One region of the Pantoea sp. X-Soil-YNGN-844 genome, then DNA from elsewhere that is predicted to be linked to it. Evidence: predicted binding sites of a transcription regulator. Region 1 holds the regulator's gene; the other holds the start of a gene.

Region 1 (17,406 bases):
AGTGACATCGCGATCGCCAAACAGCGCCAGACGCTGCTGACGCATTTCGCTGAGCTGCGCCTGGCTCTGCTGCTGCTGCTGCTGGCGAGTCGTGAGTTGCTGCTGTTCCTGTTCAGCCTGCTGCTGCAGGGCAGTGAGCTGGGTTTCCCCTTTTAACAGCAGCGGCTGCAGGTTAGCGAGCAACTGCTCACTTTCCTGCCAGCGCTGCCAGCGCCGCTGTTGCTCCGCCAGCCACGCATCGCGATCGGCGGCATCCGGCAGGGCAAGATGGTGTGCGCTGAACTGCTGCTCCAGACGGCTCTGCAACTCCTCCCAGGCCTGCTGTTCCTGCTGCTGACGCTGTTGCAACGCATCCAGCGCCTGTTGCAGGCTGGTCAGCGACTGCTGCGCCAGCTGTTCTGCCTGCTGGTGCTGCTGCCAGGCCTGTAGCTGCTGAAGATGGTGATCTTTCGCAGCCTGACGCGCCTGTTCAGCAGCCTCCTGAGCCTGTCGCTGCTGCTCAAGCTGACTTTCACGGTCGCTTTGCTGCTGCTGCCACGCGGCTAAGGCCTCGCGATCGGCAAGCGGGAAGGTAAGTGCCAGCTCACCGCTCAGCGCCTGCCATTGCTGCTCAAGCTGATCAAGCTGTTGCTGCATCCCGGCGATTTCCTCGCGCAGGGCCTGCTGCTGCACTACTGACTGCTTCAGCTGTTCGTTTTTTGTCGTGCCCGCTTCGCGCAGTGCCTCGGTTTGCTGCTGCAGCGCAGCCCGGCGCTGCTGGTTAGCACTCACTTCCAGTGTGCTGTAGGCCTCGACGGCGGGATGAGTGCAGGAGCCGCACAGCGGGCAGGGCTGATCGGCGGTGAGCCGGGCGCGGTAATCGCTGAGGTCGACAATCTGCTGCTCCAGCGCGCAGATTTTTTCGACATCATCCAGCTGCTGTTTTTCGCGTTTCCACGTCTCGCGCAGGCTCTGGAGTTCCACTTCACTCTGCTGATGCGCTTTTTCCAGCGCGCTCAGCCTGTGCTGGCGCTGGCCCAGCTGCTGGTGCAGCGGCTGCCACTGGGTTGAGAGCAGCAGCAGTTGCTGACGCGCCGGACGGCTGTTTTGCAACTGGCTTAATGCCTGCCGCAGTGCAGCCGGTGGATGCTGCTCCTGAAGCGAAGTGAGTGCCTGCTCCGCCTGCAACAGCGCCTGGCTGGCCTGTTGCTCCGCCTGCTGGCGCGGCAGTGCCTGTTGTGCCTGTTGTTGCTGTTTCGCCTGTTGCGCATCGATCTGTTGCTGTTGCTGCTCGCGCTGTTGTGTCAGGCCCGCCAGCGTCGCCTCACGCTGTGCCAGCAGAGCAAAATTCTCCTGCCATACCGGCAGCGAAGCGCCCCAGTACGCCAGATCGGCCAGCTGCTCGCGTAACTGATGCTGTTCGGTAATCGCCTGCTGCCAGCCCGCGACCTGCTGCATCTGCTGCGTCAGGCTGGCCTGGGTCTGGTCGGCATGCTGCTGCTGCCGGGCATTTTCCTGCTGCTGCTCTGCAAGCTGCTGCTGCAGCGTGCTAATCCGCTGATCCAGCGGCAGGACCTGTTCCGTCAGCAGGCTCTCCTGCTGCTGCTGTTCCTGCTGCGCCTGCTGGCGGGCGGTCTGAGCGGCCACATAATTTTGCTGATGATGCTGCTGCTGGTTCTGCGCCTGCTGCTGCGCCGCGGTAAGCTGCTGATAGCGGCTCTCAGCCTGCTGCTGTTCACTGCGCAAGGCGTCGCGCTGCTGCAGTTTAATCCTCAGTTTTTCAGCCGGTTCGCTGCGCGCCAGACGCTGGCGGTCGGTTTCCGCCGCCTGTGACGCGGCCTGCACCTGCTGCAGCGTCGCTTCAGCCTGCTCACTCTCCTGCTGTAACTGCTGTGCCTGCTGCTGCCACTGCTGCTGTTGCTGCGCCTGCTGATAATCCGCGCTGAGCTGCTGTTCAGCCCTGGTCAGATCGCTGAGCTGCTGTTGCAGCGCGTCGCGGGCGTCGCTATCCAGCAGCGCCATCGCACCCGCCTGGCTGCGCAGCAGATCCAGCTGGGTTTTCGCCTCTTTATGACGCTCGTAGATGGCAGCGGAAATCAAGCCATAGATTTCAGTGCCGGTCAGCTCCTCCAGCAGTTCGGCGCGTTCACTGGCTTTCGCGTTGAGAAAGGCGGCGAATTGTCCCTGTGACAGCATCATTGAGCGGGTGAAGCGTTCGAAATCGAGTCCGGAGAGGGTTTCGATCATCTTCAGCTTGTCACCGACTTTATCGGCAACAATGGTGTTGTCGTCACAGCGCGCCAGCTCAACGCGCGGTGCCTGTAACTTGCCGTCAGCGGTGCCACGCGCGCGGTTCTGGCTCCAGAAGGCGCGCCAGGCTTCACCTTTGATCTCAAACTCGACCTCAGCCAGACATTCTGCGCAGTCGCGGGTCATCAGCGCATTCTGGCTCTGGGAAATCGCGCCCAGGCGCGGCGTCTGGTGATAGAGCGCCAGGCAGATGGCGTCCAGCAGGGTGGTTTTACCCGCCCCGGTGGCACCGGTAATAGCGAACAGGCCGTTGCTGGCAAAAGGCTCGGCGCGGAAGTCGATGAACCATTCACCGCGCAGGGCATTGAGGTTTTTAAACCGTAGCGTAAGGATCTTCATTGGGTCTCTTCCATGGCGGCCAGCGTCTGGCGGAACAACGTGATCATCTCGTCGATTTGCGCCGGTTGCAGCTCTTCATCCAGCGCCAGGCGGCGGGCAAAGACCTCTTCCACCTTCAGCTCACTCAGCGTTTCGTTGTCGAGCCGCGCCAGGCTCTGCTGCCGCTGTTCACGGCTGCGGCGCAGCAGCAAGACTTCGACCGGCAGTGTGGCGGTCAGGGTTTCGACCTGACGTTGCAGATCGCTGAGGTACTCCTGAGTGGTCACTTCGATGTCGAGCCAGGTCGGTTTTTCCTGCTCTGCCGAACTGAAGGCATTTAACTGTTCCGCAATCTGTGCCAGCGAACCTTTCAGCACCTGCATCGGCTGCGCCTGCGGCACCACCAGCGGCGTAACTGACTGCAGGCCGCTGGCCGCCAGCTCCAGCAGGAAGACGCTTTTTTCAGTCCCCAGCTCATCAAAGCTCAGTGGAATCGGTGAGCCGCTGTAGCGGATATGCTCGCTGCCCGCGACCCGCTGGGCGCGGTGAATATGGCCGAGCGCAATATAGTCAGCAGCGGGAAACGCGCTGGCGGGAAACGCGTCCAACGTGCCGATGTAGATGTCGCGCACCGAATCGCTCTGGCTGACGCCGACGGTGGTGAGGTGACCGGTAGCAATGACTGGCAGCGCATAGCCCAGCGCCTGGGCGGCGGCGAAACGCTGCTGATAGTGGTGGGCAATCGCCTCCAGCAGCGAGGTCTGCTTGTCGCGTCCCGACTGACCCGCCCGGCTGCGCAGGATATCGCGCGGGCGCAGATAGGGAATGGCGCACAGCAGGGCAGCCGGCTCGCCCTGGCGGGTGTTGAGCAGCAGCACATCATCCTGCGCCTGCGGGGTGGCGATCACCCGCGTGTTGAGACAGGCCAGCAATTCGCGTGACTCGTTCAGCGTTGCCACGGAATCGTGGTTACCCGCCAGCACAATCAGCTGACAGCCGGTAGGCTGCAGCGCCACCACGAAGCGGTTAAACATCTCGCGGGCGTAGCTGGGCGGCGTGCCGGTATCAAACAGGTCGCCTGCAATAATCAGCGCATCCACCTGATGCTGTTCAATCTGGATCAACAGCCAGTCAAGAAACGCCTGATGTTCCGCCGCCCGACTTTTGTTGTAGAAGAACTGCCCCAGATGCCAGTCCGCAGTATGAATAATGCGCATGATGAGTCCCTGCCGTTGTGATTCGCTGGGCGATTATACTGGCTCTGCGGCCAAAGCAAAAAATGTCGCTGCGCTGTCATAAATGATTACCAGTGAGGTTACAGGCAGGTTATGTTTTTCATAAAAGTGTCACAAATCTGACGCATAATGGCGCCGCGAATCTCAGTGACAGCCGTCATAATCAGCAGGAGTAATAATGGCTAAGCGCATTTTGGTTGTGGAGGATGAAGCCCCCATCCGTGAAATGTTGTGTTTTGTTCTGGAGCAGAACGACTATCAGCCAATCGAGGCGGAAGATTATGACAGCGCCGTTGGCAAGCTGATTGAACCCTGGCCCGATCTGATTTTGCTGGACTGGATGTTACCCGGTGGCAGCGGGATTCAGTTTATCAAGCATCTGAAGCGCGAGGCGATGACCCGCGATATCCCGGTGATGATGCTGACCGCGCGCGGCGAAGAGGAAGATCGGGTGCGCGGCCTGGAAGTGGGTGCCGATGATTACATTACCAAGCCGTTTTCACCCAAAGAGCTGATGGCGCGGATCAAAGCGGTGATGCGCCGCATTTCGCCGATGGCGGTGGAAGAGGTGATTGAGATGCAGGGGCTGAGTCTGGATCCCTCCTCACATCGCGTGATGTCCGAAACCACGCCGCTTGAGATGGGCCCCACCGAATATAAGCTGCTGCACTTCTTTATGACTCACCCGGAACGTGTCTACAGCCGCGAACAGTTGCTGAACCACGTCTGGGGCACCAATGTGTATGTGGAAGATCGCACTGTCGATGTTCACATTCGCCGTTTACGTAAAGCGCTGGAAGTCTCCGGCCACGATCGCATGGTACAAACCGTCCGTGGAACAGGGTATCGTTTCTCTGCCCGCTACTAAACGGAGCCTTTACCGTGCTGGAACGCCTCTCCTGGAAGAGATTACTGACAGAACTGCTGCTGGCCTGTCTGCCTGCGGCGCTGCTGGGCCTGCTGTCTGGCGGCCTGCCCTGGTGGCTGCTGCTGAGCGTATTGGTGGTGCTGTTGTGGCATTTTTACAATCTGATGCGGCTGTCGCACTGGCTGTGGCTCGACCGCACCATGACGCCACCGACCGGGCGTGCCAGCTGGGAACCGCTGTTTTATGGGCTTTACCAGATGCAGCTGCGCAACCGGCGGCGGCGGCGTGAACTGGGCAATCTGATTAAGCGTTTCCGCAGCGGGGCCGAATCGCTGCCGGATGCGGTGATCCTGACCACGGAAGAGGGCACTATTTTCTGGTGTAACGGCCTGGCGCAGCAGCACCTTGGCCTGCGCTGGCCGGAAGATAATGGCCAGAATATCCTCAATCTGCTGCGTTACCCGGAGTTCTCCCGCTATCTTCGCCAGCGCGATTTTGACAAGCCGCTGACGCTGGTGCTGAACAACAAACTTCACATGGAATTCCGCGTCATGCCCTACAGCGAAGGGCAGTGGCTGCTGGTGGCCCGTGATGTGACGCAGATGCATCAGCTGGAAGGGGCGCGCCGCAACTTCTTTGCTAACGTCAGCCATGAGTTACGCACGCCGCTCACCGTGCTGCAGGGCTATCTGGAGATGATGAATGACTCGGTGATGAGTGAGCCGTCGCGCAGCAAAGCGCTGCACACCATGTCGGAGCAGACGCGCCGCATGGACAGCCTGGTGAAACAGCTGCTGACGCTGTCGCGCATTGAAGCCGCGCCCGCGATCGATCTCAAAGAGAAGGTCGATGTGCCGGTGATGCTGAAGCTGCTGCAGCATGAGGCGGCGACGCTGAGTGGCGGTCGTCACGATATCCATTTCCATACCGATCCCCATCTGAAAGTGTTCGGCAACGACGAACAGCTGCGCAGTGCCATCTCCAATCTGGTTTACAACGCGGTGAATCACACGCCGGAGGGCACGCGGATCGATATCAGCTGGCTGCGTGGCAAGCAGGGCGCGACCTTCCGGGTGTGCGACAACGGGCCGGGTATCGCCTCTGAACATATTCCGCGTCTGACCGAGCGGTTCTACCGGGTTGATAAGGCGCGTTCGCGCGCCACCGGCGGCAGCGGGCTGGGACTGGCGATTGTGAAACATGCGCTGAGTCACCACAACGCGCGGCTCGATATCACCAGCGTGCCGCATAAAGAGACCTGTTTTACCTTTACGCTGCCCGCAAGGTTGATTGTCAGCAGCGTGATGCAGGAGAATGCCGTTCATTAATCGCTGCCGGATCTCTCTGATGCGCCTCCTTGTTTTGTTAATCGTCTCTCTGCTGCCGGGTCTGGCGCTGGCCCAGCCCGGCGCACTCTCCGGCAATCTCAGCAGCGTCGGATCCGACACGCTCGGCTATCTGATGACCCTGTGGGGCGAAGATTTCAGTCGTCAGGCACCGGGCGTCAATGTGCAGGTTCAGGCCTCCGGTTCGTCTACCGCGCCGACCGCGCTGGCGGCGGGTGCCGCACAGCTTGGGCCGATGAGTCGACCGATGCAGGCCGATGAACGTCAGGCCTTTGAGGCGCGCTACGGCTATCCACCGCTGGCGGTGCCGGTGGCAATGGATGCGCTGGTGGTGGTGGTCAATCAGCGTAATCCGCTGCAGCAGATTGAACCGCGCCAGCTCGACGCTATTTTCTCCATTACCCGCCTGTGTGGCGCGCACAGTGTGCCGCTGCGCTGGGGCGATCTTGGTTTAACCGGCGACCAGTGGCGCGAACGGCCGATTCAGCGTTATGGCCGCAACTCCGCCTCCGGCACCTGGGGTTTCTTCAAACAGCAGGTGCTGTGCAAAGGCGATTTCCGCAGTGACGTAGCGGAGTTTCCCGGCTCGGCCGCGGTGGTGCAGGCGGTGGCTGGTAATTCGCGCAGCATCGGCTACGCCAGTTTTGGCTTTCACCTCAGCGGCGTAAAAATGCTGGCGGTGGTGAATGACCAGGGCCAGGCGATTGCTCCGGATGCCGATGCTATCCGCAGCGGCCGCTATCCCTGGGCGCGTCCGCTTTATCTCTATGTCAACAAAGCGCCCGGCAAACCGCTGCCACCGCTGGTAGCCGCGTTTCTGCAACAGGTGCTTTCCGTGCAGGGACAGCGGCGTGTCAGCGAAGCGGGCTACCTGCCGCTCTCTGACAGCCAGATGGCGCAGGCGCGCGCAGCGCTGCAATAATCTTCCAGCATGAATTTTTTTCATCATCGCTGAATTTTCTTCAGTTGCAGACAAAGGTGACTCGTGTCACTCTGCATTCGGACATATAGCCATCCAGATGGCTATTTATATCAGAATGTAATTATTTCCTGCCGTAATCATTTGCAGGAAGGTCAGGAGTGATCATGCAAAGAGAAACCGCCCCGTTCCGCGCCGACACCGTTGGCAGCTTTCTGCGTCCCGCTGCAATTAAGCAGGCACGCGAACAGTTTTCAGCCGGAGAGATTGATGCTGCCGCCCTGCGTCAGGTTGAAGATGTGGCAATCCGCGATGTGGTCGCGAAACAGCGTGAAAATGGCCTGAAAGTAGTGACAGATGGCGAGTTCCGTCGCGGCTGGTGGCACTTCGACTTCTTCTATGGTCTTGACGGCGTTGAGAGCTATGAAGCGGAGCAGGGCATCCAGTTTAATGGCGTGCAGACTAAAGCGCATGGCGTGAAAGTGGTGAGCAAACTCGGTTTCCCGGCGGATCACCCGATGCTCGACCATTTCCGCTTCCTGCAGAGTATTGCCGGTGATGCGGTGCCGAAGATGACCATTCCCAGCCCCAGCGTGCTGCACTTCCGCGGTGGCCGCAAAGTGATTGATTCGGAAGTCTATCCCGATCTGGCGGACTACTTCGACGATCTGGCGCAGACTTACAAACAGGCGATCAAGGCGTTTTACAACGCGGGCTGTCGCTATCTGCAGCTGGATGACACTGTCTGGGCGTACCTCTGTTCTGAAGATCAGAAGCGCGATATCCGCGCACGTGGCGACGACCCGGACCAGCTGGCCCAGACGTATGCTCAGGTGCTGAATAAAGCGCTGGAAGATAAACCTGCCGATCTGACCGTGGGGCTGCATGTCTGTCGCGGGAATTTCCGCTCAACCTGGATCTCTGAAGGCGGCTACGGGCCGGTGGCAGAAATCCTGTTCGGCAGCGTCAACGTGGATGCATTCTTCCTGGAGTATGACAACGCCCGTTCCGGCGGCTTTGAGCCACTGCGTTACGTTAAGCCGGGCCATCAGCAGGTCGTTCTGGGCCTGATCACCACCAAAGTGGGTGAGCTGGAAGATCCGGCGCAGGTGAAAGCCCGACTGGAAGAGGCGACGCAGTATGTCAGCCTGGACCAGATCTGCCTCAGCCCGCAGTGCGGCTTTGCCTCTACCGAAGAGGGCAACAGCCTGAGCGAAGCCGAGCAATGGCAGAAGATTCGTTTAGTGGTCGATATCGCTAATCAGGTCTGGTAATGCTGTAACGTTGTGCAGACAGGCGCGTAAAACGCGCCTTTTGTGTATCTTCTGGCCCGTTTATGCGGGGTTTTCTCACGCTCTGTCTGTTATTTAAGCACATCATCTTGTGTGCCTGCGGCAAAAATTAACGCTATCCACTGCCTTTTGAAAAAATGGCGGCATAACCTTCTGGTTTTCCGATCCCGTATTGCCTTTCACCGCTATAAACGTTTTACTTAGCGCCGTTGTCGATCCATCCCTCTGTGAACAGAATAAAAGCAGCTTAAATCACCTGCGCTTTACCCTGCGACGAGCATAATGCGCTGACATTGTCAGCCAGGTCGCGGTTTGCACGCAGCGAGGGGACAACACTAACCCAACTTCCACCGCAACATCAGTGACAGGCCGTATGACACATCGTTTAACTTCGAAGGACATTCTCGCGCTGGGCTTTATGACATTTGCCCTGTTTGTTGGCGCGGGCAACATCATTTTCCCGCCCATGGTCGGTATTCAGTCTGGCGAACACGTCTGGACAGCCGCCATCGGCTTTCTGATTACCGCTGTTGGTCTGCCCGTGATGACCGTGATCGCCCTGGCCCGCGTCGGCGGCGGCGTGGATGCGCTCAGCACCCCGATTGGCAAGGTCGCTGGCATCGTGCTGGCCACCGTGTGCTATCTGGCTGTCGGGCCGCTGTTTGCTACGCCGCGCACGGCAACCGTCTCGTTTGAGATGGGCATTGCACCGCTGACCGGCGATGGCGCGCTGCCGCTGTTCATCTATAGCCTGATCTATTTCGCGCTGGTGATTGGCGTGTCGCTCTATCCGGGCAAGCTGCTCGACACGGTAGGGCACTTCCTGGCGCCACTAAAAATTATCGCGCTGACCGTGCTGGGCGTGGCTGCACTGGTGTGGCCCGCAGGCGGCACCATTCCGGCGACCGCGGACTATCAGCGTGCGGCGTTCTCCAGCGGTTTCGTTAATGGCTATCTGACCATGGATACGCTGGGCGCGCTGGTGTTCGGCATCGTGATCGTTAACGCCGCCCGTTCACGTGGTGTTGATAATGCCGCGCTGCTGACCCGCTATACCGTGCTGGCAGGACTGATTGCCGGTCTGGGCCTGACGCTGGTCTACCTCTGCCTGTTTAAACTGGGCGCGGGCAGCGGGGCGCTGGTGGATCAAAATGCCAACGGCGCAGCGATTCTGCACGCGTATGTTCAGCATACCTTTGGCAGCATGGGCAGCTTCTTCCTGGCCGCGCTGATCTTCGTCGCCTGTATGGTGACTGCCGTCGGCCTGACCTGTGCCTGTGCGGAATTTTTTGCGCAATACCTGCCGTTGTCGTATAAAACGCTGGTGTTTATTCTGGGTCTGTTCTCGATGGTGGTGTCGAATCTCGGCCTGAGCCACCTGATTCAGATCTCCATCCCGGTACTGACGGCGATCTATCCGCCCTGTATCGTGCTGGTGGTGCTGAGTTTCACCCTTAACTGGTGGAATAAGAGCAGCCGGATTATCGCGCCAGCGATGCTGGTCAGCCTGCTGTTTGGCATTGTTGATGCGATTAAAACCACCGGGTTTAAAGATTTGCTGCCGGCATTCAGTCAGCACCTGCCGCTGGCTGACCAGGGTCTTGCCTGGTTGCCACCGTCGCTGGTAATGCTGCTGATTGCCGCTGTTGTAGATCGGGTGAAAGGACCGGAACAGGTTGCCGTTCACTCGTAACAGAATGCACTGATTTTTCTTTAACCACGGGCCTGCCCGTGGTTTTTTCATTTCACAGGTACAGGTTGTTATGCAAGAAACCAACAAGCTCAAACGCGGACTGAGCACGCGCCACATCCGCTTTATGGCGCTGGGATCGGCGATTGGCACCGGGCTGTTTTACGGTTCCGCCGATGCGATAAAAATGGCCGGACCGAGCGTGCTGCTCGCCTACATCATCGGCGGGGCAGTGGCGTATATCATCATGCGCGCGCTGGGTGAGATGTCCGTTAACAATCCTCAGGCCAGCTCTTTCTCCCGCTACGCGCAGGACTACCTTGGGCCGATGGCGGGCTATATCACCGGCTGGACCTACTGTTTTGAAATCCTGATTGTGGCGATTGCGGACGTTACCGCATTCGGCATCTATATGGGCGTCTGGTTCCCTGAGGTGCCGCACTGGATTTGGGTGCTGAGCGTGGTGCTGATCATCGGTGCCGTCAATCTGATGAGCGTGAAGGTGTTTGGCGAAGTGGAGTTCTGGTTCTCCTTCTTCAAAGTCGCCACCATCATTGTGATGATTCTGGCTGGTTTCGGCATGATTATCTGGGGGATTGGCAACGGCGGTCAGCCGACCGGTATCCATAACCTGTGGACCAACGGCGGCTTCTTCGCCCACGGCGTCGTCGGCATGCTGCTGTCGCTACAGATGGTGATGTTCGCCTATGGCGGCATCGAAATCATCGGTATCACTGCCGGTGAAGCGAAAGATCCGGAGAAGTCGATTCCGCGCGCGATTAACTCGGTGCCGTGGCGCATTCTGGTGTTCTACGTTGGCACGCTGTTTGTGATTATGTCGATCTATCCCTGGAATCAGGTAGGAACCTCGGGCAGCCCGTTTGTGCTGACCTTCCAGCATCTGGGGATCGCGGCAGCCGCCTCTATCCTCAATTTCGTCGTGCTGACCGCGTCGCTCTCGGCGATTAACAGCGATGTGTTTGGCGTGGGTCGCATGCTGCACGGGATGGCGCAGCAGGGTCATGCGCCGAAAGTCTTTATGAAGGTCTCGTCACGCGGCATTCCGTGGGTGACGGTGGTGGTGATGATGTTCGCCATGCTGATTGCGGTTTATCTCAACTACCTGATGCCGGAAAAAGTTTTCCTGGTGATCGCTTCGCTGGCGACCTTTGCAACGGTGTGGGTCTGGATCATGATTCTGCTGTCGCAGATCGCCTTCCGTCGCAAAATTGGCAAAGAGGCGGCGAGTAAGCTGCAGTTTGCGCTGCCAGGTGGCAGCTGGACGGCTGGCGTTGGCGTAGCGTTCCTGTGCTTTATTATCGGTCTGATTGGTTATTTCCCCGATACCCGCATTTCACTCTATGTTGGCATGGTGTGGATTGTGGTGCTGCTGCTGGGCTATAAACTGGTGCGTAAACCACGCTAATCTCCTGTTCTGCTCTCCTGATATATGGGGGAGCAGAACCCGCTATTTCCCTCTTTTATTTTCTCCTATCGCTGTTTATTTATGTGATCTTCGCCACAACGCTGAATTCTTTTATTACGCGTTAACGCTCTGTCAGCGAAATAAGACTCTGCGCCGGTTTATTACGGCGAATGTATCCCGAAAAGATTATTCAAACGGGCAGTGAATATCGCTGAAGGTTACAGGCGGGAAAAATTGTTGATGGGGCTTCATGCGCAGGAATGTGCAGCTATACGGGCACTGACGCGCTAAAAAAGCAGAGAGGCGGAAATAAAAAACGGCGAAACCAGTCGCCGAAATACGCAAGAATTACAGGAAAATAGATAATAAAGGGATGATTGACAGGACTATCGTAAATCAAAATGCGTGGCGCTGATAGTCAGGCGAATTAAATAAGAAAAGGTCGGAGCGGCTTTAATTAACAGCGGTTAACATTATTAAGGCCGCATTGCGGCTGTGGCCTTAATTTGATTAGCTACAGACTCAGGGCAATATAACCGAAACCGGCAGCACAGCGCTGTTGTCCAGGTTTTTTCGCAGCTGAGTCAGTGTGGATTCATAAGGGCAGAGGAGGCCGACAGCGGTGACTCTGCAGTCGGGCTGATGCCATTCCTGCTGTAATAACGGGTGTTTATCATCAATCGGTTGCAACTGACGAATCCCATCCAGACTTTGCGCCTGAAAATAGAGCCGCAAAAAACGCTCGCCGCTGTGGGTGTCGCGCCAGCGCTCCAGCACCAGACTGCTGCCCGGCGGAATGTTACCGCGAGAATAGCCGGGTAACTGCCAGTTAAAGTCCATCAGGGTGCGCACCATCGCAATGTTGGTGTCATGCGCGACGAGAACCAGCCAGCGGCCCGGCGAGCTGTCGGCAGCGATCGCTTCCAGCATCGTGTTGAGCAATATCGAGCCACGGCGCTGTGCCAGGTAGAGTACGTCGTTGCTGAGATCGTAGTTGGCGGTCAGCAGCGGCAGCAGGGCGGTGATCTGCGCGGCCAAAGTGATATGCCCCCAGGCGAGCTGATCAAACGGCAGATTTTCGCTGTAGCCCAGTCGCAGCGTCTCCACCATACTTGCCATCACGCTCAGCCCGTAAACGTAACTATTCCCGTTGCGGGTTTGCCGGAACGTCCAGGGCGCATCAAACAGGGGACAATCTGTTGCGGGGGGACAGACGGCGGCTTTCAACTGCTGAATCGCCGGTTGCAGTTGCTGTTGCAGGTGTGCCAGATCGCCCGCTTTCTGCTGTTTAGCAGCCAGTTCCTGTGCGGGATCGGTCCGGATGACCGTCAGCTTTTCACTCTGAAACAGAGGATCTACATCGCCCGCGACGTGATGCACCGGCACGCCGCAGCCGGGAAAGGCCCCATCCGTCAGCGCCGCGGCTGTGGCGCGGGTGCGCTGCAGCGGACTGGTGCGCACGTAGACCTGAGCGGCATCCGGACAGCCCGCGCTCAGCAGACCAAGCTGGCGATAGTGCTCGCCTTCCCAGCGTCCTTTATTCACCACGGCACTGTAGCCGTGACCCGTCAGCTCGCCATCGGCAGTGGTCCACTGTGTCCATGGTTGCTGGCTGGCGGCTTCAATCTCTTTACGATTGCCTGGCGTGGGCGGACGTACGCCGTGACGGCTCAGTTCAACCACTTTCTCCAGTTGGTAATCCGCAGCCTGTGCCGCCGGGCTTAATAGCCAGAGAGAACCGAGGATTAGCGCACAGCGGCACAGGGTTGGCAGCGTCATTTACTCTTCCAGTGCGCCGTTGCCGGTCAGCGCTTTAATTTTTGGATAAAGGGCCGCATTGGCCAGCAACACCGGGTTACCGTTTTTCAGGCCTTCATTACGCAGATAATCATTGGTGACGCCGCCTGCTTCGCGCATAAGAACGATGCCCGGCAGACTGTCCCACGGATGCATATGCGCTTCGTAGTAACCAATCAGCCGACCGGCTGCTGCCCAGGCACTGGTCAGCGCACCCGAACCAATGCGAATAAACATGCCGCCCTGTTCAATTAAGCCGCTGATCAGGCGTGAGACGCTTTCGCCCGGCGTCCGGCTGGAATTACTGATGCCAAGTAAACCCTCATTGAGATGCGCTGCGCCATGCACCTGCAGGCGACTTTCATTCAGCCATGCCCCCTGGCCTGCCCGTGCGTGGAACAGCTCCTGATGATTGGGATCGCAGACTACGCCGATCACCGGTTCGCCTTCACAGACCACCGCCAGTGAAACGCACCAGTTAGGCAGGCCGTTGACGAAACAGGCGGTGCCATCGATCGGATCGACAACCCAGATAAAGGGCGCACCCTCAACCTCGCCGCCGCTCTCTTCGCCATAGACGATATCCTCAGGAAAACGTTCAGCGATTAAGGTCTTAATTAATGCCTCAACGTTACGATCAGCCTCGCTGACCACGTCCTGCAAATCCCTTTTGTGTTCCACGACCAGTGTCTGACGCTGCTGATACCATGACAGAGCCCGGCTGCCCGCCGCACGGGCGATGTCGCAGGCGTAACGGTAACGCGCGTCTATTTCAGAATGCGAAGCGGATGACATCTTTTCCTCTTATGATTTTTTGCCATAACGAACGGAAGGCGCGCCTGAACAGGCGGTCTGGCTGTGATGTTTACTACACTATTGTTAAGAAAGACTTCATTAAGCCGCAGATAAGCAGCAATGGCAAGATGGTGCTGAGCCGGGCGGGCGGCTTTTTTCATCAGGCAAAAGCGCATGTCCGTCAGCCCGGCAGCAGAGGATCGGGTTTTACAGCGTTCTGCTGGTCGCCAGCGCCATTAAACGCGGATAAAAAACAAAAAACAGCGCTTCCAGCTGATCATAATGTTGCGTGAAATCGTGGTAGGAGTCGCGTAGTGCCGCCAGGCGGGGACGGCGGCTGGCCATGCCGTGCAGCACCCGCTCCAGCCGCGCAGGCTGGGCATAATGCTCAAACCAGCGCTCGCGCCACATCACCGCGTTGAGTGCCTGAAATTCAGGAGGCGTGTCGGCCAGTTGCGGCATAATGTCACGCTCGGCGGCGGCAGAAAACTGCACCAGCGTCTGGCCGGGCGTAAATTGCTGCCAGTGCCGGGCCAGAAAATGGTCCCAGATGACGTCCAACGTAATCGGTGCCACGCGATAGGTTTCCGCACGGAACAGCTGACGGGCGCTGCGCACTTCCGGCAGCGCATCCGTCATCACATCCAGACGACGATGCATCAGAATGCCGTCTGCGACAGGCGCGGACCAGTTCAGGTGCGGGTTGCCACGCACAAAGTCGGCCATTAAATTGCCGAGTAAGGAGCTGTCGGCCAGCTTAGCCAGATGGAGATGAGCAAGAAAGTTCATGCCGCATTATAGGCAGAACTGCCTTTGCGCAGCCAGTTGTTCAGAATTGGTCGGTTTTCCGCTAAACTGTGCCGCCTGTTTTTGCCTGAGAAAGAACATTTCAATGCGTGTCGCCGATTTTGCTTTTGAACTGCCCGAATCCCTGATTGCTCACTATCCCCAGGCGCAGCGCAGCGGCTGTCGTCTGCTGTCGCTCGACGGTCCCAGCGGTGCGCTGTCGCACGGTGTTTTCACCGACGTGCTGGATAAGCTGAATCCAGGCGATCTGCTGGTGTTCAACAACACCCGTGTGATTCCGGCGCGCGTGTTTGGCCGTAAAGCCAGCGGCGGCAAAATCGAGATGCTGGTGGAGCGGATGCTCGACGACAAGCGCGTGCTGGCACATGTGCGCGCTTCAAAAGCGCCGAAGCCGGGGGCAGAACTGCTGCTGGGCGAAGATGAGAGTGTGAAAGCGACCATGGTGGCACGCCACGATGCGCTGTTTGAGATTGCGTTTGATGATGAGCGCGCAGTGCTCGACATCCTCAACAGCGTTGGCCACATGCCACTGCCGCCGTATATCGACCGTCCGGATGAAGAGGCGGATCGCGAGCTTTATCAGACGGTTTACAGCGCCCGTCCGGGAGCCGTCGCGGCCCCGACAGCCGGTCTGCACTTCGATGAACCGCTGCTGCAGGCGCTTAAAGAGAAGGGCATTGAGATGGCCTTTGTGACGCTGCACGTCGGGGCGGGCACCTTCCAGCCGGTGCGTGTCGAGACCATCGAAGAGCATCACATGCACGCGGAGTATGCCGAAGTGCCGCAGGAGGTTGTCGACGCAGTACTGGCCTGCAAAGCGCGTGGCAATAAGGTGGTCGCTGTCGGCACCACCTCTGTTCGTTCGCTGGAGAGCGCCGCCAAAGCAAGTCAGGATGCCCTGATAGCGCCGTTCTTCGACGATACCCAGATTTTCATCTATCCGGGCTATGAGTATCAGGTGATCGATGCGCTGATCACCAACTTCCATCTGCCCGAATCGACTCTGATTATGCTGGTCTCGGCGTTTGCCGGTTATCAGCACACCATGGCCGCGTACCGCGCAGCCGTGGCTGAGCAATATCGTTTCTTCAGTTATGGAGATGCGATGTTTATCAGCAAAAATCCGCAGGCGCCGCTGGAAAAAGTGGGCGGCTGATTTATTAACCGATAGCCGGAACCGCCTGAAGAGCGTGAAGGTTGTATACATCGGACTGTTTCTCCGATGGAGGCTTTGTGAAATTTGAACTTGATACCACAGACGGGCGCGCACGCCGTGGCCGTCTGATTTTTGATCGCGGCGTGGTCGAAACCCCGGCGTTTATGCCCGTCGGCACCTATGGCACCGTGAAAGGCATGACGCCGGAAGAAGTGCAGGAAACCGGCGCGCAGATCATTCTGGGCAATACCTTCCACCTCTGGCTGCGTCCCGGCCAGGAGATCATGAAACTGCATGGCGATCTGCATGACTTTATGCAGTGGAAAGGACCGATCCTGACCGACTCCGGCGGTTTCCAGGTCTTCAGTCTGGGCGACATCCGTAAAATCACCGAAGCGGGCGTGCATTTCCGTAACCCGATCAACGGCGACCCGATCTTCCTCGATCCGGAAAAATCGATGGAGATTCAGTACGACCTGGGTTCCGACATCGTGATGATTTTCGATGAATGTACGCCGTATCCGGCGGACTGGGACTACGCCAAACGCTCCATGGAGATGTCGCTGCGCTGGGCGCGACGCAGTCGTGACCGTTTCGACAGCCTGGGTAATAAAAATGCCTTATTTGGCATTATTCAGGGCTCGGTTTACGAAGATTTACGAGATGTCTCGGTGAAAGGTCTGGTAGAGATTGGCTTTGATGGGTACGCTGTGGGCGGCCTGGCGGTGGGTGAGCCTAAGCAGGACATGCACCGTATTCTTGAGCACGTCTGTCCGCAGCTTCCGCAGGATAAACCGCGTTATCTGATGGGTGTCGGCAAGCCAGAAGATCTGGTTGAAGGCGTCCGTCGCGGCGTCGATATGTTTGACTGCGTGATGCCAACCCGTAATGCGCGAAATGGTCATCTGTTTGTAACCGAAGGTGTGGTGAAGATTCGCAACGCCCGCTACAAAGATGACACTGCGCCGCTGGATGCGGAGTGTGATTGTTACACCTGTCGCAATTATAGCCGTGCCTACTTGTATCATCTCGACCGTTGTAACGAAATACTGGGCGCGCGTCTGAATACTATCCACAATTTGCGCTACTACCAGCGTCTGATGGCAGGTTTACGCCAGGCCATCGAAGAGGGTAAATTAGAGCGCTTTGTAACTGAGTTTTACCAACGGACGGGCAAAGAAGTTCCGCCATTAACGTCTGATAATTCATCAATGAGGGAAATTTAATGAGCTTATTCATTTCTGACGCCGTGGCCGCAGCAGGCGCTCCGTCTCAGGGAAGTCCGTATTCTCTGGTGATCATGCTGGTGGTGTTTGGTCTGATTTTCTATTTCATGATCCTGCGTCCGCAGCAGAAACGTGCGAAAGAGCACAAGAAGCTGATGGATTCCATCTCAAAGGGCGATGAAGTGTTGACCAGCGGTGGCCTGGTCGGTCGCGTCACAAAAGTCTCTGACACGGGCTACGTC
Region 2 (4,653 bases), 2.8 Mb from region 1:
AGGCGGATACAGTGTCTGACGCTGGGTCTGTTGCTGCAATGCCAGCCAGGAGGGGGAGAATATGATCAACACTATTGCGCTTTTTTGGGCTCTTTGTGTGGTGTGTATCGTGAATATGGCGCGCTATTTTTCATCGCTGCGTGCCCTGCTGGCGGTATTACGGGGCTGTGATCCGCTGCTGTATCAGTATGTCGATGGGGCGGGATTTTTCACCTCTCATGGTCAGCCGAGCAAGCAGGTGCGGCTGGTCACTTATATCTGGGCAAAGCGCTATCTCGATCATCATGACGATGAGTTTATCCGGCGCTGCGAGCGGGTGCGTGGGCAATTTATGCTGACCAGTGCGCTGTGCGGGCTGGTGGTCATCAGTCTGGTGGCGCTGGCGATCTGGCATTAAAAAAGGGCGACTTGCGTCGCCCTTTTTTTAGCTGGCATCACACCAGTTTTAAGGCAATCCAGTAGAGCGAACCTGACAGCAGAATACAGACCGGCAGGGTGAAAATCCACGCCATGGCGATATTCTTGATGGTCCGGCTCTGCAGTCCGCCCCCGTCAACCAGCATCGTACCGGCTACGGATGAAGAGAGGATATGCGTAGTGGAAACGGGCATGCCGGTATAGCTGGCGACGCCAATCGACACCGCGGCGGTCACCTGCGCTGACATGCCCTGTGCATAGGTCATGCCTTTTTTACCAATCTTCTCACCAATGGTGGTGGCAACACGACGCCAGCCAATCATGGTGCCGATGCCCAGCGCCAGCGCCACGGCCACAATAATCCAGATCGGCGCATACTCGATCGTGCCAAGCAGGTCGCTTTTCAGCTTATTGAGGAAGCGCTTGTCATCTGGCGAGGTCTCTTCCAGACGGGCCGCTTTATCGGCGGTGTCTGAGATACACAGCAGCAGACGACGCATCTGACCGCGCTGCTCAACCGTCAGCTGGTCGTAGCTCTGCAGATTATTCAGCAACACCTGAGCACGCTGAACTGCCTGCAGTGCACGCGCGCTGTCACAGTGGAACTCCTGCGGGCTGGTCGCTGGCACTTCTTCCGGCGTTGGCAGCTTAGGCGGTGCCATCTGGATGATGTGCGTCAGCGAGGCGTTATGCTGCTGGTAATACTGCTCCAGGTGATTAACCGCATCGCGGGTACGCGTAATGTCATACCCGGAGGCATTCATATTCACCACGAAACCGGCCGGAGCCACGCCAATCAGGACCAGCATGATCAGGCCAATGCCTTTCTGACCGTCATTCGCGCCGTGCGAATAGCTCACGCCAATTGCCGAAACAATCAGGGCGATACGGGTCCAGAACGGCGGCTTTTTCTTGCCGTCGATCTTCTCGCGGTCAGCAGGCGTCATATGAATACGCGCACGCTTTTTGGTATTGCTCCAGTAGCGACGCAGAATGAAGATCAAGCCGCCCGCCATCACCAGGCCGACAATCGGCGACAGGATCAGAGAAAGGAAGATGTTCAGGACTTTCGGGATGTTGAGTGCATCAACTACCGATGTTCCGGTCATCAGGGCGTTGGTCAGACCGATACCGATAATGGCGCCGATCAGGGTATGGGAGCTGGAGGCCGGCAGACCGAGATACCAGGTGCCGAGGTTCCAGATAATCGCCGCCAGCAGCATAGAAAACACCATGGCGAGACCGTGAGCCGATCCAACATTTAACAACAGATCGGTGGGAAGCATATGAACAATAGCGTAAGCGACACTCAATCCACCGAGCAGCACGCCAAGGAAGTTGAATACACCCGCCATCACCACAGCAAGCTGGGCACGCATGGCACGCGTATAGATGACCGTCGCAACTGCGTTGGCCGTGTCGTGGAAACCGTTGATTGCTTCGTAAAACAATACAAACAGCAGGGCAAGAACCAATAACAGGCTAGTACTGAGGTCTAGACCAGCAAACAGATGTAGCATAAACGTTACGCCATTTTTGGAGGACATGAACGCGGCGCATTATCCGCGACAACGTGCTGTATGGGAAAGGAAAATATAGCGTTAATTTGACCTTTCGTCGTAAGGCTGAAGGGTAACTCAGCTAAAAAGGGTTAGATATTAAGCAGATACAATATGACACATTTACGGCAATTTTTTGACGCTGGCGTCTCAGTGAGCAGATCACTACAATCTGCGCCTTTCCAGTTAAGTGAGTGAACCGCAGTGGAACAGTTTGACGTTATCATCATTGGTGCCGGCGCCGCCGGTCTGTTCTGTGCCGCCCAGGCCGGACAGCGGGGGCGCCGCGTGTTACTGCTGGATAACGGCAAAAAGCCGGGACGCAAGATTTTGATGTCGGGCGGTGGCCGCTGCAACTTCACCAACCTCTATACCGAACCGGCGGCCTATCTGTCGCACAATCCCCACTTCTGTAAATCGGCGCTGGCGCGTTATACCCAGTGGGATTTTATCGATCTGGTCAATCGTCACGGGATTGCCTGGCATGAGAAAACCCTGGGCCAGCTCTTCTGTGATGACTCGGCTCAGCAGATTGTCGATCTGCTGCTGGCCGAATGTGACAAGGGCAATGTCACCCTGCGGCTGCGCAGTGAAGTGCTTAGTGTGGCGCGTGATGAAAGCGGTTATACCCTGCAACTCAACGGCAGTACGGTTCAGGCGGAGAAGCTGGTCATCGCCAGCGGCGGCCTGTCGATGCCAGCTCTGGGCGCTTCGCCGTTTGGCTACAAAATTGCAGAGCAGTTCGGCCTGAGCGTCTTTCCGACGCGGGCGGCGCTGGTGCCCTTTACTCTGCACAAGCCGCTGCTGGAGCAGCTGCAGACGCTGTCAGGCGTCGCGCTGGAAACTACGATTGATGCGCAGGATGGCACCCGCTTCAAAGAGGCGATGCTCTTCACCCATCGCGGCCTGTCCGGTCCGGCGGTATTGCAGATCTCCAGCTACTGGCAGCCGGGTGAATTCGTCACTATCAATCTGTCGCCCGCCACACCGCTTGAGGCGTTTCTGAAGGCACAGCGTGAAGCACATCCGAATCTCAGCCTGAAAAACAGCCTGGCGAAAATTCTGCCGAAGCGCCTGGTGGAAGTCCTGCAGACGCTGAAGGTGGTACCAGACATCACTCTGAAGCAGCTCAACAGCAAACAGCAGACCGAACTGGCGCAGACACTGCACGCCTGGCGCATCCAGCCAAACGGCACAGAGGGCTATCGTACGGCGGAAGTAACGCTGGGCGGGGTGGATACGACGCAGCTCTCATCAAAAACCATGGAGGCGCGTGCGGTGCCGGGACTTTACTTTATTGGTGAAGTGGCCGATGTCACCGGCTGGCTGGGCGGCTATAACTTCCAGTGGGCCTGGAGTTCCGCCTGGGCCTGCGCCCAGGCGTTGTAACGCGCGTCTACCAGCGCTGATGCACGTGAGGCGCGATCTTCTCCTGATAGATCTGCTTCAGCGCTGCCATCGTCTCCTCAGAGAGCGCCTCGACATCGCTGGCGCGGGCATTGGCTTCAGCCTGTTCACGGTTTTTCGCGCCAGGGATTACCACGCTGACATCTTCGTTCATCAGGATCCAGCGCAGCGCAAACATCGCCATGGTGGTGTCCCCGGTGACAAAGCGGCGAATCTCCTCAACCGCTTCCAGCGCCACCTCATACGGCACGCCGGAGAAGGTCTCGCCCTTATCGAACGCTTCGCCATTGCGGTTAAAGGTGCGATGGTCGTCAGCGGCAAACACGCTGTCGGCATTCATTTTACCGGTCAGCAGACCTGAAGCCAGTGGCACGCGGGCGATAATCGCCACATCACGGCGTTTCGCCTCACGCAGCAGCAGTTCTGCTGGACGCTGGCGGAAAATGTTGTAGATCAGCTGAATCGACGAGACGTTGGGAAATTCCAGCGCCTTTAGCCCTTCCTCGACTTTCTCAACGGAAACACCGTAGTGACGGATTTTTCCGGCAGCCACCATCTCATCCATCACCGCAAAGACGTCCGGGTTGTAGTAGACCTCGGTCGGCGGGCAGTGCAGCTGCACCAGATCCAGCGTTTCGGTCTGCAGATTTTCACGTGAGCGATCGATAAAGGTGTTGAGATTTTCGGCGTTGTAGCCCTCAGCCACGTGCGGTGAAAGCCGACGCCCCAGCTTGGTGGCGACAAACGGGCGTTCCCCGCCGCGCTGGTTCAGCACCTCTGCGATAATCTTTTCTGAGCGGCCATCGCCATAGACATCGGCGGTATCAATAAAGGTGATGCCCGCATCCAGCGCGGCGTTCAGCGCGGCTTTGGCATCCTCTATGCTTACTTCTCCCCAGGTTCCGCCAATGGCCCATGCGCCAAAGCCAATTTCAGAGACGCGCTGACCGGTGCGGCCCAGTGTTCGTAATTTCATGCAAACCTTCCTCGATGCGTTTCAGACAGGGTGACAGAAAAGGGCTAACCATTGAGCTTAGCGCTTTCCGGCGGGGAGGCGGTTCGGCGTTGTTGCATACCACACCGGTATAAAAAGGAGGCTTTTTGCGGCAGGCTGCTGGTTACGTTGAAGATTTCTGCAAAAAACAGGCCGGATCGTGTGGATACCGCTTCGCTAATTAATTGATTTTAAGAAATTTCACCTGAAATTAAACAGGCGAGAGTGTGGATTCGGTCACATACTTCAATTTTCAGGCCAACAAGTGGATCGCTA

The links. Region 1 encodes PhoB, which activates phosphate uptake and scavenging genes when phosphate is short. Its sites were predicted from a motif close to CTGTCATAAAACTGNCNNAT; they were not measured.
Region 2: a site for PhoB is predicted at 2,089-2,108, ahead of pitA (inorganic phosphate transporter PitA). Genes of this name have one in related genera too.

What each region holds. Positions count from the first base shown of each region.
Region 1 covers NZ_AP036007.1:957,105-974,510, forward strand. The annotation lists gene AC6I8C_RS04250 (AAA family ATPase) at 1-2,628, opposite strand, end outside; gene sbcD (exonuclease subunit SbcD) at 2,625-3,824, opposite strand; gene phoB (phosphate response regulator transcription factor PhoB) at 4,021-4,710, shown strand; gene phoR (phosphate regulon sensor histidine kinase PhoR) at 4,725-6,038, shown strand; gene AC6I8C_RS04270 (PstS family phosphate ABC transporter substrate-binding protein) at 6,058-6,978, shown strand; gene AC6I8C_RS04275 (cobalamin-independent methionine synthase II family protein) at 7,143-8,249, shown strand; gene brnQ (branched-chain amino acid transporter carrier protein BrnQ) at 8,641-9,960, shown strand; gene proY (proline-specific permease ProY) at 10,031-11,383, shown strand; gene AC6I8C_RS04290 (histidine-type phosphatase) at 11,906-13,162, opposite strand; gene AC6I8C_RS04295 (inositol monophosphatase family protein) at 13,163-13,975, opposite strand; gene AC6I8C_RS04300 (ACP phosphodiesterase) at 14,183-14,764, opposite strand; gene queA (tRNA preQ1(34) S-adenosylmethionine ribosyltransferase-isomerase QueA) at 14,868-15,938, shown strand; gene tgt (tRNA guanosine(34) transglycosylase Tgt) at 16,016-17,164, shown strand; gene yajC (preprotein translocase subunit YajC) at 17,164-17,406, shown strand, end outside.
Region 2 covers NZ_AP036007.1:3,790,846-3,795,498, reverse strand. The annotation lists gene uspB (universal stress protein UspB) at 62-397, shown strand; gene pitA (inorganic phosphate transporter PitA) at 435-1,937, opposite strand; gene AC6I8C_RS17680 (BaiN/RdsA family NAD(P)/FAD-dependent oxidoreductase) at 2,181-3,365, shown strand; gene AC6I8C_RS17675 (aldo/keto reductase) at 3,373-4,359, opposite strand; gene AC6I8C_RS17670 (hypothetical protein) at 4,653-4,653, shown strand, end outside.